Regions from separate parts of the Streptomyces sp. NPDC045678 genome, predicted to be linked through region 3. Evidence: riboswitches for the same ligand, from Rfam matches in the RefSeq annotation. Region 3 holds a riboswitch; each other region holds the start of a gene.

Region 1 (7,887 bases), on a different contig from region 3:
ACGAGCAGGGTGAGGGCGCCGGTGACGCAGAAGCCGAGCGGCACACGGTAGGCGCGCCACAGTTTGCGGGGCGGCACGCCCGCGGGGCCGAGCAGCAGGACGAGTGCGGCGGCCAGGACCAGGGCGGCGCCCGGCCAGGGCGGCAGCGAGATGGCGAGAACGGTGAGGCCGAGTCCGAGCACGGCCTTGTCCACGGGGTGACGGCGGCGCCAGCGACTGCTGTGCGCCGCCGCGTCGATGGGCAGCACGCCGGGTCAGACCTGCTCGGTCTCGGCCCGGCCGCCGTCCGCGTCGGCCGGGTCCCCGGAGGGCTCGCCACGCCGCTCCGCGCGCGCCTGTTCCGCGCCCTGCCTACGGCCCTTGCGGAGCCCGAAGTAGTAGGCGAGGACGCCCGCGCCGAGGGCCGCCTGGAGGGCGAAGAGCGCCGACTCGACCTCGCCGGAGGGAGGTTCGTACAGCGGTGAGAACCACGGCTCGTAGTCCGGCTCGATCTCGGTGATCGCCGTCTCCGCCTGGGCGTCGGCGCCGGTGAACGGCTCCTCCTCGTCGTCGCCGAGTCCGAGCGCGATCGGCAGCACGGCGAGTGCGGCGACGATCAGGAGCAGCAGAGTGTTGATCTTCGCGTTACGGCTCATCAGGCACTGGCCCCCGTCTGCGTCTCGGTCGGCTCCGTCGTCGCGGTCTTCGCGGTCGTCGCGGTCTTCGCGGACGTCTGCTTGCGCTGCAACAGCACGCCCAGCCGGGTGAGTTCGCCCTTGCTCGACTGCACGAGCAGCCGCATCACCAGGACGGTGAGCAGGCCTTCGCTGACCGCCAGCGGGATCTGCGTGACGGCGAAGATGCCACCGAACTTGCCGAGGGCCCCCAGGAAGCCGCTGCTGGGGTCGGGGAACGCCAGAGCCAGCTGGACGCTGGTGACGCAGTACGTGGACAGGTCGGCGACGAACGCGCCGAAGAAGACGGCGACCATGAGCGGCACGTCGTACCGCTTGAGGAGCCGGTAGACGGCGTATCCCGCCCAGGGCCCGACGATCGCCATGGAGAAGACGTTGGCGCCCAGGGTGGTGAGCCCGCCGTGGGCGAGCAGCAGCGCCTGGAAGAGCAGGGTGATGGTTCCGAGCACCGTCATGATCGGTGGGCGGAACAGGATCGCTCCGAGCCCGGTCCCCGTGGGGTGCGAGCAACTGCCCGTCACGGAAGGGATCTTCAGGGCGGAAAGGACGAAAGTGAAGGCCCCGGACGCGCCGAGGAGCAGCGTGCTCTCCGGGTGTTCCTTGACTTCACGGGTCAGGGAGCGGACTCCGTGGACGACGAACGGCGCGGACGCTACGCCCCAGGCGATCGCGTGCGCCGGCGGGAGGAAACCCTCGGCTATGTGCATGGCTCGGCAGACCCTCTCCAGCACCTCGTGGATGGACAACGCGCCTTGGCCGGTCTCCTGGCTGACGGGTCGTACCGACCGGACTCCGCCTTCCCGGGTACGTGCGTACCCAGTGGCTGCCGCGAGGGCTGGAGCCGGACTTCCCGATCACAGTGGCGAGGGCCGCACCGGCATCACACCGGATTTCCCGTTCACCAAGGCGTGGTGACATTAGTGCGCATCAGACGTGCTGACAACTTGCGCGCCGGTCGCGGTGGTGGCACGCGCGAGCGCGCATACCGCCGCGTGCGCTCCTGTTCAACGGCTGTGCCGGCTCTGGCGCGGGGCGGACGCCGCGTGGCACGCGGGTCGGGCCCCGGTGTCCGGCGGCGGGGGCGGCTTCGACGGGGAGGGCCGCGCTCAGCGCTGCCATGCCCGTGATTCCTCCGACGCGGGGCCCGGCACGTCCGCGGTGCCGTTCTGCGCGGCGCCACGCGGGCCGTCCCCCGGAAAGAGTGACGGGGCGCCGGTGGATGGCCCAGGCGTGATTGACCGTACCGGCGCGGGAGGTACATCTGCGGCTGCCGCCCCGCCACGAATGGAGACGCCTTGAAGGCAGCATCGAGAGTCCGGGCCACCCGCAGCACTCGCGTCGGCGCGAAAGTGCTCGCGCTGTTCGCCACGGCCTCGCTCACCGTGGGAGCCCCCTCGTACGCGAGCGCCCCCTCCCCGGAGGACGCCCCGGCGCCCCGGATCACCTCGCCCTTCACCGGGCAGTCGGCACGACAGAACCCGGTCCTCGCCGTGAAGTTCGACAACGCGCGCCGCGCCCGGCCGCACACCGGTCTCGACCGGGCGGACATCGTCTACGTGGAGAAGGTCGAGGGCGGTATGAGCCGCCTGATGGGCGTGTACTCCAGCAAACTCCCGAAGGCCGTCGGGCCGGTGCGCAGTGCGCGCGAGTCGGACATCGAGCTCCTGCGCCAGTTCGGGCGGCCCGCCCTCGCCTACTCCGGGGTGCGCAGCGCCCTGCAGAAGGTGCTGCGGAAGTCACCGCTCTACGCGCGCTCGCACGGCCGTGTGCCCGGCGCGTACTTCCGCCACAGCGGGCGTCCCGCCCCGCACAACCTCTTCGTCCGCCCGAAGGCCCTGCTGCGTTCGGCGCCGCGGGCCGATCGCCCCGGCGACATCGGCTTCCGCTTCGGCCCGGCTCCGGCGGGCGGTGCCCGCACCGCCGCGCGGACCGTCAGGTACGCCTCCACCAGCCACACCTTCCGCTGGTCGCCGCGGCAGGGCCGCTGGCTCGCGTCCTTCGACGGCGCCCCGGCCCGCAGCACGTCGGGGCAGCAGCTCGGCGCCCGCACCATCGTGATCCAGTACGTGAACATGCGCCCGTCGCGCTTCAAGGACGTCAACGGAGCGGTGACGCCGTACATCGAGACGGTCGGCCGCGGCAAGGCGACGGTGCTGCGCGACGGCAAGCGGTACGCGACGCGCTGGGAGCGCCCCACGGCCACCGGCGGCACCACGTTCACCCGGCCGAGCGGCGAGCCGATGCCCTTCGCCCCCGGCCAGGTCTGGATGGTCTACGCGGACCGCCGCTGAGAGCCCGTGCCCCCGGGAACGACCGAGCGGGCCGGTCGGGGCACTCCCCCACTTGTGGGGTGTCCCGGCCGGCCCGCTCAGTGAGGACCGCGGTGTGTCAGCGGCCGACGGGGGCCAGTTCCCGGTCCGTCTCGGCCTCGGGCGCCCCGGTGTCACCGAGGTTCTTGTGGAGCTTCTCGCCCTCCACGTCCACGTTCGGCAGCGCCTTGTCCAGCCAGCGCGGCAGCCACCAGGCGGACTTGCCGAGCAGGGCGAGGACGGCGGGCACGATCGCCATGCGGACGACGAAGGCGTCGAAGAGGACGGCGATGGCCAGGCCGAAGCCCATCATCTTGATCATGTCGTCGTTCTCCATGATGAAGCCGGAGAAGACGCTGATCATGATGATCGCGGCCGCGGCCACGACCCGTCCGCCGTGGGTGAAGCCGGTCACGACCGACTCGCCGGCGCGCGCCCCGTGGACGTAGGCCTCGCGCATGCGGGTCACGAGGAAGACCTCGTAGTCCATCGCCAGGCCGAAGACCACACCGATCATGAAGATCGGCATCATGCTCATGATCGGGCCCGGCTGGTCGACGCCCACGATGTCGGCGAACCAGCCCCACTGGAAGACCGCGACCACGGCGCCGAGCGCGGCGGCCACCGAGAGCAGGAAGCCGAGGGCCGCCTTGAGCGGGACCAGGACGGAGCGGAACACCAGCATCAGGAGCAGGAAGGCGAGTCCGACGACCAGGCCGAGGTAGGGCAGGAGTGCGTCGTCGAGCGTCTGCGAGAAGTCGATGGTCATCGCGGTCTGGCCGGTGACCAGGATCTCGGAGCCGGTGTCGGCGCCGATTCCGTCGGCGGTCGAGCGGATCGACTTGACCAGTTCCTCGGTGTCGTGGTCGCTCGGGCCCGTCTTGGGGATGACGTTCAGGATCGCGGTGTCGCCGGCCTTGTTGGGCTGGGCGGGCGTCACGGCGGCCACGCCGTCGATCTTGGCGATCGAGTCGCCGACGGTCTTGGCGGCGCCCGCGACGTCGGCGTCCTTGCTGACCGTGACCATCAGCGGGCCGTTGAAGCCGGCGCCGAAGGACTGGGACAGCATGTCGTACGCCTTGCGCTGGGTGGTGTCCGGCGCGGACGAGCCCTCGTCGGGCAGGCCGAGTTCCAGGCTGGCGGCGGGCACGGCCACGGCGCCGAGGCCGAGGACGGCGACCAGGAGCACGGAGAGCGGGTGGCGCAGGACGAAGCGCGCCCAGCGGGTGCCGAGCTTCGGCTTCGCGTTCGGGTCGGCGAGCTCGCTCGCGGACTTCTTGCGGTCCTTGCGGCGCAGCACCTTGCGGCCCGCGAAGCCGAGCAGCGCGGGGATCATGGTGAGCGCGATGAGGACGGCGATCACGACGGTGGCCGCGGCGGCCAGACCCATCTTGGTGAGGATCGGGATGTTGACGATCGAGAGGCCCGAGAGGGCGACGACCACGGTGAGGCCGGCGAACACGACGGCGGATCCGGCGGTTCCGGTGGCCCGGCCCGCGGCTTCCTCCGGTTCGCGGCCCTCGGCTATCTCCGCTCGGTAGCGGGAGACGATGAAGAGGGCGTAGTCGATGCCGACGGCGAGGCCGATCATCATCGCGAGCGTGGAGGTCGTGGCGGAGAGGTCGAGGGTGCTGCCGAGCGCCGCGATGCCGGAGATGCCGATGCCGACGCCGATGATCGCGGTCAGGAGCGGCATGCCCGCGGCGACCAGCGAACCGAAGGTCAGGATCAGGACGACCGCGGAGATGGCGATGCCGATGAGTTCGGCGCTGCCGCCCATCTCCTGCTCGGCCATGACGGCGTCACCGCCGGTCTCGACCGTGAAGCCCGCGTCACGCGTCTTGTCGGTCGCCTTGGTCAGCGCGTCCCTGGCCTCGTCGGTGAGCTCGGAGGCGGTGACCTTGTAGGTGACCGAGGCGTAGGCGGTGGTGCCGTCCTTGCTGACGGCGTCGGCCTTGAAGGGGTCGTCGACGCTCGACACCTGCGGGCCCTTGCCTATGGTGTCGACCAGCCGGCCGACCTCGCTCTTCTGCTGCCCCTCGGTGAGCTTCTCGCCCTTGGGGGCGCGGATCACGACGCGGGCGCTCGCTCCGTCGGCGCTGGCGTCGGGGAAGCGCTCCTCGAGACGGTCGAAGGCCTTCTGCGACTCCGTTCCCGGCATGGAGAAGGAGTCTTCGGGCGGAGCGGGAGCCGCCGAGGAGGCGAAGATGGCGCCCGCGAGCGCCACGACCCACAGCAGGGCCACGTAGCGGCGCCGCCGGAAGGCGAGGCGGCCTAGTTTGTACAGGAACGTAGCCACGGCGAAGGGGACTCCCGTCGGGTTCGGCAGGCGCGGACGACCCTCTGCCGATGCGATCGACACGTCAGGGGGGTCCAGCAGGATTTCCCCTCAATCTTCACCGCCCTTTGACGTGAGCAAGTCCGCCTGCGAGCCGGACTATCGACCCACGGTCGCTGTACTGCGTCGTGCGATGTGTCATCCCCTGGGAGGAGAGGGCATCTCGCTTTCTAGGCCACAGGGTGCAGTCACGTGTCAACGGTTTCTTCACCATTGGCGCGGAATATGCGACTCCCCTTGTGCCGCGCCGCAGCTCGGCCCGCATACCTGCACTACACACACATTTGTGCCGCGAGGCGAAAGATACAGCCGATGGCTGGATTTCACTGTTATGGCCTCCCGAAGCCGTCCGTGCGTCAGCGCTTGAGGGCCGCCGCGCCGTCGGCCGCCTGCTCGTCCGCCCTGGCGCGGGCCACCGCGGCCCGTGCGTCCTCCCCCAGCGCGTCGGCCAGTCGGGCCTGGGCCAGCCAGTTGTACGGGCAGACCGGGCGCAGGTTGGTGCGCTCGCTCAGCAGGGTGCGGGACAGCGCGTGAAGGTCGGCGCGCAGGGCGGCCTCAAGGAGCGTCTTGTGCACGGCGTCGCGCTGGGCATGACTTCCTCCGTACTCCCCCAGGCGGTGCCGTACGGGGAGCAGGAGCTCCACGGCCCGGTCGTAGTGGTGCTCCCCGTACGCGATCAGCGCGCGGCACACGGGCAGCCCGATGTCCGCGGTCATGGCGTGGTTGGACACGCCGGAGCCGCTGCACGCCACGTACCGCTCACGTGCGCGCACCAGGCGTTCGGCGTCGGCGGTGCGGCCCGCGCCGACGTACGCCATCACGGCGTGCACGTCGTTGAAGGCGTAGTACGGGCCGTCGCGACGGGCGGCCCAGGCGTCGGCGAGCTGCCCCCACCGGTCCCCCGCGTCCTGCCCGGCCAGCCGCAGCCGCCACAACAGGGCCGCGGCGTCCAGGAGTTCCATCGCCGCGCCCGTCGACTCCGCGTGGTGCAGAACGGCGTCGTAGATCTCCAGGACGCGCGTGATGTCGCCGGCCTCCAAGGCGTAGAGGCAGTAGTGCCACCAGTTGTGCACGTTGAGGTAGTTGCCGGTCGCCCAGTCCGCGGTGCGGGCGTCCAGGTAGCGGATGCCGTCGGCGAACCGGCCCTGCATCTCGTAGGTGTGCACCACGGCGTGGATGCCCCAGACGTCGTGCGGCCGGCGTTCGACGGCGTCGAGGCCGATCTCCCGGGCCTGCTCGTAGTGGCCCGACTCCTCGAGGCCGAAGGCGTACATGCCAAGGACGGGGCCGTACTGCGGGTCCGACGCGTCCCAGGCGGACAGGGCGCCGCCGATGCGGTCGCGCAGGCGTGCCGCGTTGCCGGTGAAGAAGTCGATCTGGTGGCCGACGGCGAGGGCGAGCACGTCGCGCGGGTACGCCACGGAGATCTCGCCGAGCACCCGGCCCGCCTGGTGGAGGTCGCCCCTGAGCCAGGAGGTGGCGGCGGCGACGTGCATCCGCTCGCGGGGGGTCATCTCGCCCCGGTGCGCGTGCTCCTTGAAGCGTTCGAACGCGTCGCGGGCGGCGGCGGCCTCCTTCTCCTCCGTGCCGAGCAGGCCGAGGTGGGCGGCGAGGACGTGGCCCATGACCGAGCGGGGCGCGGCGGCGAGCAGCTCTCGGGACGTGTCGGCCACGTCGGCGCGGAAGAACAGGAGGTGTTCCAGTGCCTGTTCGTAGAGGGCCGCGGCCTCGGTGCCGGTGCGGGACATCGGGTGGCCGTGCCGGTCGCCCGCCGTGGTCGGCTCCTTTGCCATGGTCGGCTCCTTCCGCGTGGAGACGCCGGGCGGTCCGGTGAGCGGCCCGCCGGGTGAGGGGGCACCAATCCTGCCCGCCCCGAGAGCACTTGACGCCCCGACACCGACGCGGAACCCGTCACGGGGCGCCCTGGAGGCACTCTGGCATCACCGCTTCGGGCGGCCTACCTTGGCAGCGGTTGACGCACCACTCGAACGGCTTGTCACGCACTTGTCCCCTTTCTTCCGGCAAGAGGCACGAGGTGAGCCATGTTCCTCCGTCCCAGACGCCCCAGACGCCCCGTCCATGGATCCGCCACCATCCGTCCGCGCCGCCGCCCGGCCCGTCGCGCCACCGTCCTGGTCGCCGTCCTCGCCGCCATGGCGACGGCCGCGGTGGGGACGGCCCGTGCGACGCCCGACGAGACCGGGCCCGCCGACCGCGGCCGGCCGTCCTTGGCAAGGCCCATCGACCCGCAGAACTGGCGCAATCCCGATGACATGACCTGGAGCGAGTACCGCTCCGTGCCCGGCACCGACTGGGCGAACCCCGGCCTGGAGCCCACCGACAGGACGTTCAAGGGCGCCCTGGTCCTCCTCGACTATCCCGACGAGGAGTTCACCGTCAGCAGGCCAGTGGGCTCGACGGTCTTCGGCAACCCCCAGACGACCGCGGCCGACGTCCCGCGCTCCCGTCTCCCGCAGTTCTACGAGGACTTCCTCAACACACCCGGCGCGCTCAACCGCGGCCACACCATCAACGAGTACTGGATGGAGGATTCCGGCGGCCGCGT
Region 2 (7,887 bases), 850 kb from region 3:
TCTCCAGGTGCGCCTCGACGACGTCACGGCCGAAGATCTCGTCCGAGCCGACACCGCAGTAGTAGCCGCCCTGCGCGGCGGGGAAGCCGCCGACGGGGAAGCCGAGCGGGCGGTCGCCCTCGAAGAACGTGTACTCCTGCTCGATGCCGAAGATCGGCTCCTGCGCGGCGAAGCGGCCCGCGACCTCGGCCAGTTCGGCGCGGGTGTTGGACTCGTGCGGCGTCATGTCCGTGTTGAGGACCTCGCACAGGACGAGCACGTCCTCGCCGCCGCGGATCGGGTCCGGGCAGGTGAAGACCGGCTTGAGCACGCGGTCCGAGGCGTGGCCCTTGGCCTGGTTCGTGCTGGATCCGTCGAAGCCCCAGAGCGGCAGTTCGGCGCCCTTCGCGTCGTCCGCGAGGATCTTCGTCTTGGAACGGAGCTTGGCGGTCGGCTCGGTGCCGTCGATCCAGATGTACTCAGCCTTGAAGGTCACGGGGCCTCATCCTCATAACGCTCGGTACGGCGCAGAACGTGCGGGTGCTGCGGTGCCGTGGTGATGAGCGGAAGACTGGCAACCGGCGATTTCCCGACCGTTGCTCTTGTGTGAACCCCGTGTTACCTGGGACGGGTGTGGCTCACGTCACGAGTGGACGTCACTTGATGACCGCGTTGGCGGCCGCTATCGCGAGCCCGATCGTCGCGTCGGCGCCGCCGATCAGCAGGGCCGAACGGCGCCGGTAGCCGACCCGTGCCGCGGCCACGGTGCCCCAGGCGAAGAGGAGCGCGGCGTTCAGGAGCAGCCCGCCGTACGTCACGCGGCTCTCGGGCCAGCCGAGGGCGCCGGCGAGGACGAGCAGCAGCACGGTCGGCCAGCAGGCGACGATCACCGGCCACTCGTCGACGAGCGCCCAGCCGAGCTGGCGCCAGCGGTGGGTGCCGCGGCCCGGCCGGTGCGTGGACATGTGGTGCGCGTAGCCGTGGGCGAGGGCGGCCGTGCCGGCGGTCACCATCACCCAGGACGCGTCGTAGTAGGGCGTGTAGGCGTCGCCCTGCGACTGGAGCGCCGCCAGCAGCGCGCTCGCCAGGACGGTTCCGTATACACCCCCGGACGTCCAGTTCCGCACGGCGCGCTCCTCTCTGTGTCTGGAGCACTCCACGCTAGGCGGGGGTATGTAACGGTTTGCCGGACTCGGGGCATCGGTCGCCGGACAACCCGGAGCCCTCAGCGGGAGAGAGCGTCCCGCACCGCTTCCTCCGTGCGGGCCACGACCGCCGTGCCGTCGTCCGCCGTGATGATCGGGCGCTGGATCAGCTTGGGGTGGTCGGCGAGGGCCTTGATCCAGCGGTCGCGGCCGGCGGCGTCGCGGGGCCAGGCCCCGGCGTCCTCCAGGTCCAGGTCCTTGGCGGCCTGTTCCCCGGTGCGTGTGATGTCCCAGGGTTCGAGGCCGAGCCGGTCGAGGACGGCGCGGATCTCGTCCTCGGTGGGTACGTCGTCGAGGTAGCGCCGCACGGTGTAGTCGGCGCCCTCCGCGTCGAGCAGCGTGAGGGCGCTGCGGCACTTCGAGCAGGCGGGGTTGATCCAGATCTCCATGCCCACACGCTACCTGCGAACCACCCGACCCAGGCCGCTCGGCAGAGTTCTGTTCGATTACCTCAAAGCCGGTCTGGCCAGCGGCGATTGTCAGTGCCGGGCAGTAGAATCACAGTAGTGTTCGAGGGCGCCCGACGGGGGGTCCTGACCGCGACAGGAGGATGCCAGTGCCCGCTGCCGCACTCATATCGAAGCGTGTGTCCAAGACCGTTCCCGAGCCCGTCCTGATCGACCTGCCGTACGCACCGCTGGAGAAGAAGGCGCTGCCCGCCGGACGCCCGCGCGAGTGGTACGTCAACCACAACCGCCGCCTGAAGGCCATGCGGCTGGCCATAGCGCTGCTCGACTCGGGCGTCTATCTGCCGAACCAGGCGAAGAACAGCACGATCCGGCGGATGGCGGAGGACGTCGGGATCCATCCGCCGTCCGACATCACCTGTCACATGGTGCGGGCGCTCATGCGGTACAGCCGCTGACACAAGTGCGGGCCACCTGGAGGGAATTGGCCTTCCAGGTGCCCCGTTCCGCGCGCGATCCCGTGCGTTCACCTGTGCGATGGGACATGCTGAACCCCATGACCCAGCAGGAACCCGCCGGCGAACTGCCGCTCCTGACGACCGCCGAACTCCCCGACGGCACGCGGCTTCCCGTGCGCGCCCTCCGCGCCCCCGAGCCGGAACGCTTCCTGCCGTCCGGCTCGGGCCCCGCGCCGGGCCCGCCCCCCGCCCCCGCGGTGCTCGTGGTCCCCGCGATGGGCGTCCCCGCCCGCTTCTACCGCCGCTTCGCGCGCCAACTCCACGACGAGGGCCTGACGGTGCTCACCGTCGACCTGCGCGGCCAGGGCGAGGCGACATCGTCCGCCGCGGGGCGGGGTGCGGCGGGGCACGGGTACCGGGCGATCGTCGAGGAGGACCTCCCGGCGGTCGTGGCCGCGATCCGCGACGAACTCGGCACGGAACCGCCCCTGTACCTGCTCGGCCACAGCCTCGGCGGCCAGCTCGGCCTGGTGTACGCGGCGTCGGCGCGACGCCCCGCCGTGGACGGGGTGGCCGTGATCGCCACGGGCTCGGTCTGGTTCCGCGCGTTCGCCCCGCTGCACGGCGCGGGCCTGCTCCTGGTGCAGCTCCTGATCGCCGGCACGGCGACCGTGCTCGGCCGCTGGCCCGGCACCCGGCTCGGGTTCGGCGGCAACCAGCCCAAGGGCGTCATGCGCGACTGGGCACGACAGGTGCGGACGGGCCGCTACAGCGCCGAGGGCTCCGCCCTCGACTACGAATCGACACTCGCCACGCTGACCCTCCCCGTCCTGGCGGTCTCGGTCGACGACGACACGTACGCCCCCGCCTCGTCCCTGGACCACCTCCTGGCCAAGGTCCCGGAGGCCCGGCTGACCCGCCGCCACTACACGACCCAGGAGGCCGGCGCCCCACTCGACCACTTCGCCTGGACCCGAGCGGGCGGCGCGCTGGCCAAGTGGGTGGCGGCATGGACGACCGAAGAGCACCCCCACCCCAGAACACTCGCCGCCCACCGCGCGTACACCGGCATCTGAGCCGCCAGGCCTGGAGCGGAACCTGCGCGACGCCGACCGCACCCAAGTGGTCGACGCCTTCCGCGCGTTGAGCGGTCAGCCGATCTGGTCCGGCGTGACGGTCAGCCACCGCTTGTCGGCGGTCACCTTCTGGCCCAGCTCGCGCTGACGCTCCGCGTTCTTCTTCTTCATTCCGTCGAGCTGCTTCATGTACGCGTCCTTGCGGTTGACCCACACCCGCACGCCGCCGTGCGCCACATCGGCGGAGTGGAACAGCATCGGCCCGTCGCTGGCCGGGGTGTCACCGGCCGCCAGGATCGGCTTCCGCCACTCGTCGATGTACGTGTTGATCGCCGCGGGCTTCCCCTCGTACCAGGTCAGCGGCGCCCACAGGTTCGGCGTCAGCTCGCGCTCGGCGAGCTTCGCGCGGTCCTTCTCGCCGAAGCGGCCCTCGGCGATCTCCTTGCGGGAACTGGTGACCTCACCGGTCTTGCGGTCCTTCAGCTGCATGGAGACACCGATGACGTTCTGCGGCTTCACGCCGTAGCCGTACTTCGGGTCCGCGAGCACCATGCGCACCAGGTCCTCACTGGCCGCGCTGACCACGTACACCTCGATGCCGTGCGCCTGCAGCGTCTTGTAGAGCTGCCGCATGCCGCGCGAGAACTCCGGCGGCTTCACCTGGGTCTTCGTGAGCTTGCCTGCCTCGTAGTACTCGGCGGGGATCGGCTTCTCGTACGCCAGGAGCTCGTCGACGTACCCCTTGAGCTCCTTCAGCGTGAAGCCGGAGAAGATCTGCGCGGCCCAGGGGTAGCAGACCTGGTCGTCCACCTCGCACAGCCGGTTGTAGTAGCTGTACAGGCTCTCCTTGTGCCCGGCCTTGTCCTTGAAGGGGATGACCTTCAAGGACCGGTCCATGGTCTTGCGGGTGAGGACGCCCTTCATCTCCAGGAAGGGCAGCAGCGACTCCTCCAGGTCATTGCGGTACGTCGTGTTGTCCGCGTCGAAGACGGCGTACGCACCCTTGTGGTCGTTCTCCGCGATGACCTTGCCGAGCTGCTTCGCGACGGGCTTCGGCCAGTGGGACAGCTCGCGGGCGGTGGCCGCCGAGGTGTCGGAGGCGCTCGCCTCGTCCGTCGGCCACAGGGCGCTGCCCGCGAGCACGGCGGCGGCCAGCGCGCCCGTGGTGCCGATGACGGCCAGCTTGCTCTTTGTCCGTACGTTCTTGGCCCGTACTGCCATGTCTCTACGTCCCTGCCGTTCCCTGCGAGCGATGTGCGCCCCGACCGGAGCGGCGCGCAATGCTAGGGGGCGGCCCCGACATTTCCCATGATCGAAGTCACCGTGGCGCGAGGGCATGAGGCAGGTGAACACGGGTAGCGGAGGGGTTCCGCGCGGGCCGGGTGGTCGCGCGTGATCCGCTACGGGGGTCGCATCCGGCGGCGCATACTGGGGCCATGGACTCCCGTGAGTTCGTCCGGGCCGCGCCCGGACCCGACGGCATGGTGGTCTCCGCGGTCGGCTACCGCACCGAGGGACAGCGGCCCGGCCTGCACCGGGGCCTCCCCTCGCCGTACCTGACGTTGATCTTCTCCCTGGACGGCGCCATCGCCACCGGCAGCACCCCGGACCGGGCGACCGGCGCGGACGCGACGCGCACCGACATCGTCGTGGGCGGCCTGCACCAGAGCCCCGCCTACGTCGTACAGCCCGAGCACGAGGCCGGCATCCAGCTCGCCGTGCACCCCCTCGCGGCCCGCGCGCTCCTCGGCCTGCCCGCGGCCGGACTCACCGGGCAGCTCGTCGTCGACGGCACGGACGTCCTCGGCGACCCGGCCGCCGCGATCCGCGAGCGGCTGTGCGAGCTGGACCGCTGGGAGGACCGCTTCGCCCTCCTCTCGGCGTACCTGCGGCGGCGCGCGGCCGCGGCGGAGGACACCGCGGGAACCGTCCGCCCGGAGGTCGCGGAGGCCTGGGCGTGGCTGGCCAGGCACCGGGGCGCGGGCACGCTCGGCGGCCTCTCCCGGCACGTCGCGCTCAGCGAGCGCAGGCTGACCGCGCTGTTCCGCGCCGAGACGGGGCTCACCCCCAAGCAGGCGGCCCGCCTGATGCGCTTCCAGCACGCCAAGGCCGCGGTGGCCCGCGCGGTCGCGGCGGGCGCGCCACCGGACCTCGCCCGGGTCGCGGCCGACACCGGGTACTACGACCACTCCCACCTCGTACGCGACTTCCAGCAGTACACAGGGATGGCGCCGACCGGCTGGTTGGCCGAGGAGTGCCGGAATATCCAAGCCGGGGCGCACGGCCGGGGCGAAGAGTAGAGCCATGGACACCAACCGGAACACCACACCAGAACAGCAGCTCAGCACGCCCGCCCCGGCCGTCTGGCCGGGCCTCCAGGCACAGGACGCGCCCGCCCTGATCGACTTCCTCGTCGGCACCGTCGGCTTCCTGCGGACCGCCGTCTACGAGGACGAGGGCCGCGTCGCCCACGCGCAGCTCGACTGGCCCGAGGGCGGCGGCGTCATGCTCGGCTCGTACGACCCGGCCAACGCGGCCACCTGCGGGCGGCCCGGCACCGCGGGCGCCTACGTCGTCACCGACCACGTGGACGACCTGTACGGCCGACTCGTCGCCGCCGGCGTGAAGGTCATCAGCGAGATCGAGGACAAGCCCTACGGAAGCCGCGAATTCGGCATCGAGGACCCGGAGGGCAACCGCTGGTCCTTCGGCACCTACCGGGGCGAGCCGAGGCCCGCACCGGGCGCGTAAAACCGCGTGATAACTTGCGCAAGCCAGTCAAACCCACACCTGGGCCAGGGAATCCGGTGCGAATCCGGAACTGACGCGCAGCGGTGAGGGGGGACGGGCGGGGCCACGGCCACTGGGTGTCGCGAGACGCCCGGGAAGGCGCCCCGCCCGGCCGATCCCCGAGTCCGAAGACCTGCTGGCGCCCTCCGGCCGCTCACCCGGCGGCGGGGGTCCGACGCAGGCCAGGCTCCGCGTATGAGCCGTGACACCCAAGGGATCACGTGTCCTCGAAAGCCCGTATACCCGCCCTCCTCTGTGCCTGCCTCCTCGCACTCACCGCATGCGGCGGCGGATCGACGGACAAGACCGCGGGGTCCGCGGACCAGGCGGACAGAAGCGCCGGCGGCTACCCGGTCACGGTCACCTCCTGCGGCAAGGAGGCGAAGGTCGCGGCGCCGCCGCAACGGGCCGTCTCCCTCGATCAGGGCTCCACGGAGATCCTCCTCTCGCTCGGCCTCGCCGACCGCATGGTGGGCACCGGCACCTGGACCGACCCGGTCCTGAAGAACCTGGAGAAGGACAACGCGAAGGTCGAGCGGCTCGCCGACCGCTACCCCTCGCTGGAGAAGGTCCTCTCCAAGGAGCCCGACTTCGTCAGCGCCTCCTTCCTCTACACGGTCGGCAAGGGCGGCGTCGCCGACCGCGCGAAGTTCGACGAGCTCAACGTGCCCGTCTACGTCTCGCCCAGCGACTGCGCGGGCAAGGACAACGACGGCGGCGGCGACGGCAAACGCGTCAAGACCCTCACCATGGACACCGTCTACGGCGAGGTGCGCGACCTGGCGAAGGTCTTCCACGTGGAGAAGCGCGGCGAGAAGCTGGTCGCGGACCTCAAGGCCAGGGTCACGAAGGCCACCGAGGACATCGACGCGTCCGCCGCCTCCGACACGAAGCTCCTGTACTGGTTCGCCAACTCCGACGCCCCCTACATGGCGGGCTGCTGCGGCGCCCCCGGCATCATCACCCGCGAACTCGGCGCGAAGAACGTCTTCGACGACACCCACGAGGAATGGCCCCAGATCAACTGGGAGACCGTCGCCGACCGCGACCCCGACGTCCTCGTCATCGGCGACCTCACCCGCAAGTCGCAGTCCGCGGAGAGCGCCGCGGCGAAGATCAAGTTCCTGGAGACCAACCCGGCGACCAAGAACCTCACCGCAGTGAAGAAGAAGCGGTACGTCCTGCTCAGCGGCCAGGCCATGAACCCCACGATCCGCACGGTCGACGGGATCGAGCAAGTGGCGGCGGGGCTGCGGAAGTTCGGGCTGGCCAAGTGAGGAAGGCGTCGTCCGGTACGAGGGGCGGGGCCGCCGCCGACACTGTTCCTGACACCCCGGCCGCCGTCTCCGCCGCACCCACCGCCGCCACCTCTGCCCGCGCCCGGCAGGCGCTGCTGTGGCTGGCCGGAGCGGCCGCGCTCGTCCTCTCCGTCTCCGTGGCCGTCACCATCGGCCCCGCGGACATCTCCGTGCCCGACGTGTGGTCCACCGTCGCCGCGCACCTCGGCTGGGGCGAGAGCCCGCTCACCCCGATCAGGGACGGCATCGTCTGGAACCTGCGGATGCCGCGCACCGTGCTCGCCGCCGTCTGTGGCGCGGGCCTCGCGGTCTGCGGGGCGGTCATACAGTCCCTGCTCCGCAACCCGCTCGCCGACCCCTTCGTGCTCGGGGTGTCGTCCGGGGCGTCCACGGGAGCGGTCGCGGTCGTCGTCCTCGGGGTCGGCGGGGGAGCGGTGTCCGTCTCCGCGGGCGCCTTCGCGGGCGCGCTCTGCTCCTTCGCACTCGTCCTGCTCCTGAGCCACACCCTCGGCGACACCACGGACCGGGTCGTGCTGTCCGGCGTCGCGGCCATGCAGCTGTTCTCCGCGCTCACGTCGTTCGTCGTCCTCACGGCGGGCGACGCGGAGACGACGCGCGGCGTGCTGTTCTGGCTCCTCGGCTCGCTCAGCGGCGTCGGCTGGACCGACGTGTGG
Region 3 (7,887 bases):
CCCGTGACGAGCTGCGTGCCCACGCCGTACGCGTCCACGGGCGCCGCCGCGAGCGAGGCGATGGCGTACTCGTCGAGGTCGGACGTCACGACGATCTTCGTCTCGGTCGCCCCGAGGTCGTCGAGCTGCTGGCGCACCCGGTGGGCGACGAGCAGCAGGTCCCCGGAGTCGATGCGCACCGCGCCGAGCTCGGGCCCCGCCACCTCGACGGCCATCCGGACGGCTTCGGTCACGTCGTAGGTGTCGACCAGCAGGGTCGTGCCGCGGCCGAGCGAGTCGACCTGGGCGCGGAAGGCGTCGCGCTCGTTGTCGTGCAGCAGGGTGAAGGCGTGGGCGCTGGTGCCGACGGTGGGGATGCCGTAGCGGAAGCCGGCCGCCAGGTCCGACGTGGTCGCGAAGCCGCCGACGTACGCGGCGCGGGACGCGGCGACGGCCGCCAGTTCGTGGGTGCGGCGGGCGCCCATCTCGATCAGCGGGCGGTCGCCGGCGGCCGAGGACATGCGGGAGGCGGCGGCCGCGATGGCCGAGTCGTGGTTGAGGATGGAGAGGATCACCGTCTCCAGGAGCACGCACTCCGCGAAGGAGCCCTCGACCCGCAGGATCGGCGAGCCGGGGAAGTAGACCTCGCCCTCGGGGTAGCCCCAGATGTCGCCGCTGAAGCGGTACCCGGAGAGCCATTCGAGGGTCGCCTCGTCGACGATGTTCCGCTCGCGCAGGAAACCGAGGACGCCTGCGTCGAAGCGGAAGTTCTCCACGGCGTCCAGGACCCGGCCGGTTCCGGCCACCACTCCGTAGCGCCGCCCCTCGGGGAGTCTGCGGGTGAAGACCTCGAAGACGGAGCGCCGGTCGCCGGTGCCGGCCCGCAGCGCGGCCTGCAGCATCGTCAGCTCGTACTGGTCCGTGAAGAGCGCTGTCGACGGAACATCCACCGGCAGGCCAAGGTCCGCTGTGTTCATGTGAAGGATGCTACCCCCAATCTCGTCACTCTGACGATTTCTGTGGACGCGCGGGAGGCCGTTTGTGCGAGGGCCCCTTCGGAGTGGCAGCATGGGGCAGGTGAGTACGGCTCCCGCAGAGATCACCCGCCCGGAATCGGACGAAGAGGCGCTCGTCGTCCCCGAGTCGGACGTCCCCTGGATCACCCTCGTGCACAACGACCCGGTCAATTTGATGAGTTACGTGACGTATGTGTTCCAGTCCTACTTCGGGTACTCGAAGGAGAAGGCCACGAAGCTGATGATGGACGTCCACCAGAAGGGCCGTGCGGTCGTCTCCACCGGCAGCCGCGAGGAGATGGAGCGTGACGTACAGGCCATGCACGGATACGGGCTGTGGGCCACTCTCCAGCAGGACCGCAAGTAGCGGACCCGAAGCAGCGGACCGGAAGTAGCGACGCATCTGATGCCAGGACAATTCGAAGCGATCCCGGGCGGCGGCGCCGCCGTCGCGCTCGACGAGGTCGAGATCTCGATCATCCGCTCCCTCGCCGTGCAGCTCCTGGAGCTGATCGGTCCGGGTCCCGGTGGCGAGGTCTCCGACGACCCGCTCGCGGAGCTCTTCGCCGACGGGCCGAGCGAGCCGCCCGCCGATCCGGTGATGCGGCGTCTGCTGCCCGACGCGTACGGCGGCCCGGGGAGCGAGAACGGCGCGAGCGACGCGGACGAGCTGCGGGCGTATTCGGCGGAATTCCGGCGCTTCACGGAGAACGACCTGCGGGCCAAGAAGCGTGACGACGCCCTGGCCGTCATCCGCTCGCTCGACTCGATGACGGCGTCGGACGAGGGCGGAGCTGTCCTGAAACTGTCGGTCGAGGAGTCCCAGCGGTGGCTGGCGGCCCTCAATGACCTCCGGCTCGCGATCGGCACGCGCCTCGAGGTGAGCGACGAGGACGACGCCGATCTGCTCTACCGGCTGCCGGACTCCGACCCCCGCAAGCCGATGGTGATGGCCTACCTCTGGCTCGGCGGACTGCAGGAGACGCTGGTCGGGACGTTGCTGGACTGATTCCGGGCAGAAGTTCATGCGGAATGCAGCAAAATTTGTTGTAGTGGACAGGTTTTGCGGGCCCGGAGCGCTGTTCGCTCAGCGGAGCCTCAAATCCGGATAACGATCCCGTCACGCCATTGCCCGCATTTGCTCTGTCAAGGGTTCTTTGTCCGCTTCTTCCTGTGGTCTGCGCCACAGGTGGCTCATTCCCTCACTGTTGCCACCGTGATAAATCTTCACGACCACTCGGTGACGCCACCCATGTCACCGAGGGCGCTTCAGCCGGCAGACCGCCGGTAGCACTCCATCCATATCCGGGGGGATCAGGACCTGATCCGCAGCCACAACGCAGATGAGCGGGCGCGGATCAGCATGGAGAAAGGCGTCACCATGACCTCAGTGCAGGTCGAAGAGCACCACGACGGGCACGACGGCAATGGGGTCGTGCACGGCTCGTCCGGCGAGGGCGAGGGATACCAGCGCGGGCTCGGAGCCCGGCAGATCCAGATGATCGCGATCGGCGGTGCCATCGGCACCGGCCTGTTCCTCGGCGCGGGCAAGGCCATCCACAAGGCCGGACCGAGCCTCATCCTGGCGTACGCCATCGCGGGCCTCGTCATCTTCTTCATCATGCGGGCGCTCGGCGAGCTCCTCATGTACCGGCCCGTGTCCGGCTCCTTCTCGGAGTACGCACGCGAGTTCATGGGCCCGTTCTTCGGATTCGTGACCGGCTGGACGTACTGGCTCTTCTGGGTCGTCACCGGCATCACCGAAGTCACCGCGGCCGCCCAGTACATGCAGTACTGGACCCACGACTCGTTCCCGCAATGGGCCTACGCGCTGGTCTTCACCGTCATCCTGTACGGCGCGAACCTCATCTCCGTGAAGCTCTTCGGCGAGCTCGAGTTCTGGTTCTCGATGGTCAAGGTCACCGCCATCATCGGCATGATCCTGATCTGCGTCGGCATCCTCACCATCGGCTTCTCCGACGCCGGTGACACCGCCACCGTGGCCCACCTCTGGAACCAGGGCGGCTTCTTCCCCAACGGCATCGGCTCCACGCTGATGACCCTGCAGATCGTGATGTTCGCCTTCCTCGCCGTCGAGCTGGTCGGCGTCACCGCGGGCGAGTCCAAGGATCCGAAGACCGTCCTGCCCAAGGCCATCAACACCGTGCCGTGGCGCATCGCCGTCTTCTACGTCGGCGCGCTCATCATGATCCTCTCGGTCGTCCCGTGGACCTCCTTCAAGCCCGGCGTCTCCCCGTTCGTCGCGGCCTTCGAGGAGATGGGCCTCGGCGTCGGCGCCGCGATCGTGAACTTCGTGGTCCTCACCGCCGCGCTCTCCTCCTGCAACTCCGGCATGTACTCCACCGGCCGCATGCTGCGCGACCTCGCGCTCAACGGCCAGGGCCCCAAGTTCTTCACCAAGCTCACGAAGAACGGCCTGCCGCTGATCGGCACCACGGCCTCCGCCGCGTTCATGCTGGTCGGCGTCTGGATCAACTACCAGTGGCCGGGCGAGGCGTTCAACTACGTCGTCTCCTTCGCGACCATCTCCGGCATGTGGGCCTGGATCATGATCCTGGCCTGCCAGATCCGCTACCGCCGCAAGGCCGACCGCGGCGAGCTGCCGCAGTCCACCTTCCGCGCCCCGGGCGCCCCGTACACCAGCTGGTTCGCCCTGCTCTTCATCGGCATGGTCATCGTGATGATGGGCATCGACAAGGACGCGCGGATCTCCCTGTACGCCGCCCCGGTCTGGGCCGCGATCCTGACCGTGTCGTACCTGGTGCTCAAGAGCCGCAACCCGCAGGCCGCGGCGTTCACCAAGCGGAAGGTCGGCGTGTCCGACTCCGTCGAGAAGGACTGACGACTCCGTCTCCCGGGACTGACCACTCCGTCTCCGAGGACCGGGGCTCCCCAAGGCCCCCGTCCAGCATTCGGGCCCGCGCGTACCACACTTCGGTACGCGCGGGCCCCTCTGCTTATCCTGACTGCCATGCTGACCATCACCCAGGCCCTCCACGACCAGATCGTCGCGCACGCGCGCCAGGACCACCCCGACGAGGCGTGCGGCGTGGTCGCGGGCCCGGAGGGCACCGGGCGCCCCGAGCGGTTCATCCCGATGCTGAACGCCGCCCGGTCGCCCACGTTCTACGAGTTCGACTCGGGTGACCTGCTCAAGCTCTACCGCGAGATGGACGACCGCGACGAGGAGCCGGTGATCGTCTACCACTCGCACACCGCGACCGAGGCGTACCCCTCGCGCACCGACATCACCTACGCCAACGAGCCCGACGCGCACTACGTCCTGGTCTCCACGGCGGACACCGACGACGCGGGCCCCTTCCAGTTCCGCTCCTACCGGATCGTGAACGGCGAGGTCACCGAAGAAGAGGTAAAGGTCGTCGAGGCATACTGAGCTTTACTCATGAGGGCGGCAGGACCCAGGAAGCCGGTGCGAACCCGGCACGGTCCCGCCACTGTGACCCCACCCCGACACCGGGGCCGGGGGAGTCAGGAACTGACCTGCCGCCCCTCTCCACGCAACGCGGGGGACGCGGAAATCCCCTGGAGGAGGCAGTTCAGCCATGTCCCGCCGTCACACCGGCATACGCGCGCTCGCCGCCGCGGCCCTGCTCGTCCCGCTCGCCGCGTGCTCCTCGTCCTCCTCGTCGGACGGGGGCGGTGACGGCAGGACCGCCGCCAAGGCCGCCGGATTCCCGTACACCGTCACCAACTGCGGTGTGAGGACGACGTACGACGCACCCCCGAAACGCGCCGTCACCATGAACCAGCACACCACCGAAGTGATGCTGGAACTCGGCCTCAAGGACCACCTCGCCGGCACGGCCTACCTCGACGACAAGGTCCTGCCCAAGTATGAGAAGGCGTACGACTCCGTGCCCGTCGTCGCCAAGGAGTACCCCTCCTACGAGAAGCTGCTCGCCGCCAACCCCGACTTCGTGTACGGCGGCTACGCGAGCGCCTTCCTCGCGGGCGACGGACGCAGCCGCGAGGCCCTCGCCAAGTCCGGCATCAAGAGCCGCCTCAACGTGGAGGGCTGCGCCAAGAAGCCCGTCTCCATGGACGACGTCTACCGCGAGGTCCGCGAGGTCGGCTCCACCTTCGGGGTGCGCGCCCGCGCCGACAAGTGGGTCAGCGGCGCACAGCGCGAACTCGCCGCCACCGCCGAGAAGGCCAAGGGCAAGAAGCCCCTCTCCGTCTTCGTCTACGACAGCGGCGACAAGACCGCGTTCACGGCGGGCGGCCGCGGCATCGGCAACGACATCATCAAGCGCGCGGGCGGCCGCAACGTCTTCGCCCACGTGGACAAGTCCTTCAGCGACGCGTCCTGGGAATCCGTCGTGAAGAACAAGCCCGAGACCATCCTCATCCTCGACTACGGCGCCACGACCGTCGCCCAGAAGAAGAAGCGCCTCCTCGACGACCCCGTCCTCCGGGACGTCCCCGCCATCAAGAACGAGCGGTTCGCCGTACTGCCCCTGTCGGACATGGTCACCGGGGTACGAGCACCCGAGGCGGTGAGGAAGCTGGCGGCGCAGCTGTGAAGCGGCTGCGCCACGCCACCGTCCTGACGACGCTCTGCGCCGCACTCGCCGTGGCCGTCATGGCGGGACTGGCCCTCGGATCCGTCCGCATCCCCACCGCCGACGTCCTGGAGATCCTCACGGGACGCGCGGACCCCTCCCCGTTCCGCACCATCGTGCTGGACGTACGACTCCCCAGAGTCATCCTCGGAGCCACCGTCGGAGCCGGCCTCGCCGTCATCGGCACCGTCCTCCAGGCCCTCGTCCGCAACCCCCTCGCCGACCCGTTCCTGCTCGGCGTCTCCTCGGGCGCCTCCGTCGGCGCGGTCTGCGCGATCGTCCTCGGCTCCGTGTTCGGCCTCGGCGCCGCCCTGTCGACCACCGTCACCATCCCGGCCGCATCCTTCGCGGGCGCCCTGATCTCCCTGATCCTCGTCTACGCCCTCGCACGCGGCGGGAGCGGCGGCTTCGCCACCGGCAGGCTGATCCTCGCCGGCGTCGCCGTCTCGTACATCCTGACCGCCCTGACCAGCCTCATCCTGGTCACCGCCGACAGCGCCGACCACCTCAAGGAGGTCCTGTACTGGACGCTCGGCGGCCTCGGCAGCGCCCGCTGGGACATGCTCGCCCTGCCCTGCGCCGCCCTCGTCATCGGCACGGCCCTCCTCATGTCGATGGCCCGCCCCCTCGACCTGCTCCTCGCGGGGGAGGAGGGCGCCACCGTCCTCGGCCTGGACGCCGCCCGCTTCCGCGTCGGCGTCTTCGTCCTCGCCTCGCTCCTCACCGGCGTCCTGGTCGCCTACAGCGGCGCCATCGGCTTCGTCGGCCTGATGGTCCCGCACGCCGCCCGCATGCTGGTCGGCGCCGCGCACCGCGCGCTGCTCCCGGTCGTCGCCCTGATGGGTGCCGTGTTCCTGGTCGCCGCCGACCTCGCCGCGCGCACCGTCGCCGCGCCGCAGGACATCCCCGTCGGCGTGCTCACCGCCCTCACCGGCGGCCCGTTCTTCCTGTGGCTGCTGAGGCGACGCAACGAAGGAGTACCGGCATGACCACGGCACCGCCCACCGGCGGACTGCGCACCGAAGGCCTCTCGTACGAGGTCGACGGCCGGCTCCTCGTCGACGCCGTCGACCTCACCGCCGACCCCGGCGAGACCGTCGCCGTCGTCGGCCCCAACGGCAGCGGCAAGACGACCCTGCTGCGCTGCGTGTACGGCACCCTGCGCCCCACCGGCGGCCGCGCCCTCCTCGACGGCGAGGACCTGCACACCATGACCCCCAAGGCCCGCGCCCGCCGCCTTGCCACCGTGCCGCAGGACGGGCAGGCGGCGTTCGAGCTCACCGTCCGGCAGGTCGTCGCCATGGGCCGCTCCCCGCACAAACGGTTCTGGGAGGCGGACACCGCCGCCGACGACGAACTCGTCACGACGGCGCTCGCCCGGGTCGGCATCGAGGAACTGGCCGACCGCACCTTCCCCTCCCTCTCCGGCGGCGAACGCCAGCGCGCCCTCGTCGCCCGCGCCCTCGTGCAACAGCCCACCCTCGTCGTCCTCGACGAACCCACCAACCACCTGGACATCCGCTACCAGCTGGAGATCCTCTCCTTCGTACGGAACCTCGGCACCACCAACCTCCTGGCCCTCCACGACCTCAACCTGGCCGCGTACTACTGCGACCGCCTCCACGTCCTCGACGGCGGCCGCCTCGTCGCCTCCGGAGCGCCCAAGGACGTCCTCACCGCCGAGCTGCTCGCCACCGTGTACGGCGTCACGGCCGAGGTCAGCACACATCCGCTGACCGGCGCCCCGACCGTCGTATATCTGCCGCCGCCCGCATCCTGAACGGAATCCGTCCACCAGCTGAGATCACATTCCGGGATCCGGACCGGGAATCGATACGATGACCGCATGGTTCCCCATGACGTGAGCGAAGAGACGCCGAGCGCACCCCTGCTGCTCGTGGCGCGGCTGCACGTCGACCTGTGCCGCCTCGCCAGCGCCATCTGTACCCGCTGAACCGGTCCACCGCGGTCCGACGGCACGGCCGCGGCCCGCGACGGCGCACCCGCGTACGCCCGGCGCACCACACCGCAAGCCCCGCGCCGCCGCGCGCCCACCACACGCACTTCTCGACTCCCGACAGGAGCCCTCAGCATGGCCATCGAGGTCCGCATCCCGACCATCCTCCGCACCTACACCGACGGCGCCAAGGCCGTCGAGGGCAGCGGTGACACCCTCGCCGAGCTCTTCACCGACCTCGACTCGCGGCACGCGGGCATCGCCGAGCGCATCGTCGACGACGGCAAGCTCCGCCGCTTCGTGAACGTGTACCTCAACGACGAGGACGTGC

Evidence for each region. Region 3 has a riboswitch for cobalamin ahead of AC07DO_RS00715 (ABC transporter substrate-binding protein). Riboswitches for the same ligand answer to the same signal wherever they lie in the genome.
Region 1: it holds a riboswitch for cobalamin, as region 3 does, so the genes downstream of both, AC07DO_RS07425 (energy-coupling factor ABC transporter permease) here and AC07DO_RS00715 (ABC transporter substrate-binding protein) in region 3, are expected to answer to the same signal.
Region 2: it holds a riboswitch for cobalamin, as region 3 does, so the genes downstream of both, AC07DO_RS04495 (ABC transporter substrate-binding protein) here and AC07DO_RS00715 (ABC transporter substrate-binding protein) in region 3, are expected to answer to the same signal.

Annotation. Positions count from the first base shown of each region.
Region 1 covers NZ_JBWKJS010000002.1:177,333-185,219, forward strand. The annotation lists gene cbiQ (cobalt ECF transporter T component CbiQ) at 1-248, opposite strand, end outside; gene AC07DO_RS07420 (energy-coupling factor ABC transporter substrate-binding protein) at 255-635, opposite strand; gene AC07DO_RS07425 (energy-coupling factor ABC transporter permease) at 635-1,381, opposite strand; cobalamin riboswitch at 1,412-1,595, opposite strand; gene AC07DO_RS07430 (DUF3048 domain-containing protein) at 1,970-2,965, shown strand; gene AC07DO_RS07435 (MMPL family transporter) at 3,063-5,282, opposite strand; gene AC07DO_RS07440 (tetratricopeptide repeat protein) at 5,678-7,114, opposite strand; gene AC07DO_RS07445 (M6 family metalloprotease domain-containing protein) at 7,364-7,887, shown strand, end outside.
Region 2 covers NZ_JBWKJS010000001.1:1,021,736-1,029,622, forward strand. The annotation lists gene glnII (glutamine synthetase) at 1-475, opposite strand, end outside; gene AC07DO_RS04460 (hypothetical protein) at 636-1,106, opposite strand; gene AC07DO_RS04465 (arsenate reductase family protein) at 1,205-1,573, opposite strand; gene AC07DO_RS04470 (hypothetical protein) at 1,741-2,049, shown strand; gene AC07DO_RS04475 (alpha/beta hydrolase family protein) at 2,148-3,125, shown strand; gene AC07DO_RS04480 (HAD family hydrolase) at 3,201-4,346, opposite strand; gene AC07DO_RS04485 (helix-turn-helix domain-containing protein) at 4,562-5,425, shown strand; gene AC07DO_RS04490 (VOC family protein) at 5,430-5,876, shown strand; cobalamin riboswitch at 5,884-6,070, shown strand; gene AC07DO_RS04495 (ABC transporter substrate-binding protein) at 6,137-7,192, shown strand; gene AC07DO_RS04500 (FecCD family ABC transporter permease) at 7,306-7,887, shown strand, end outside.
Region 3 covers NZ_JBWKJS010000001.1:173,933-181,819, forward strand. The annotation lists gene AC07DO_RS00690 (nicotinate phosphoribosyltransferase) at 1-956, opposite strand, end outside; gene clpS (ATP-dependent Clp protease adapter ClpS) at 1,048-1,362, shown strand; gene AC07DO_RS00700 (DUF2017 domain-containing protein) at 1,402-2,004, shown strand; gene AC07DO_RS00705 (amino acid permease) at 2,377-3,858, shown strand; gene AC07DO_RS00710 (M67 family metallopeptidase) at 3,988-4,410, shown strand; cobalamin riboswitch at 4,414-4,535, shown strand; gene AC07DO_RS00715 (ABC transporter substrate-binding protein) at 4,580-5,560, shown strand; gene AC07DO_RS00720 (FecCD family ABC transporter permease) at 5,557-6,588, shown strand; gene AC07DO_RS00725 (ABC transporter ATP-binding protein) at 6,585-7,379, shown strand; gene AC07DO_RS00730 (putative leader peptide) at 7,446-7,553, shown strand; gene AC07DO_RS00735 (MoaD/ThiS family protein) at 7,692-7,887, shown strand, end outside.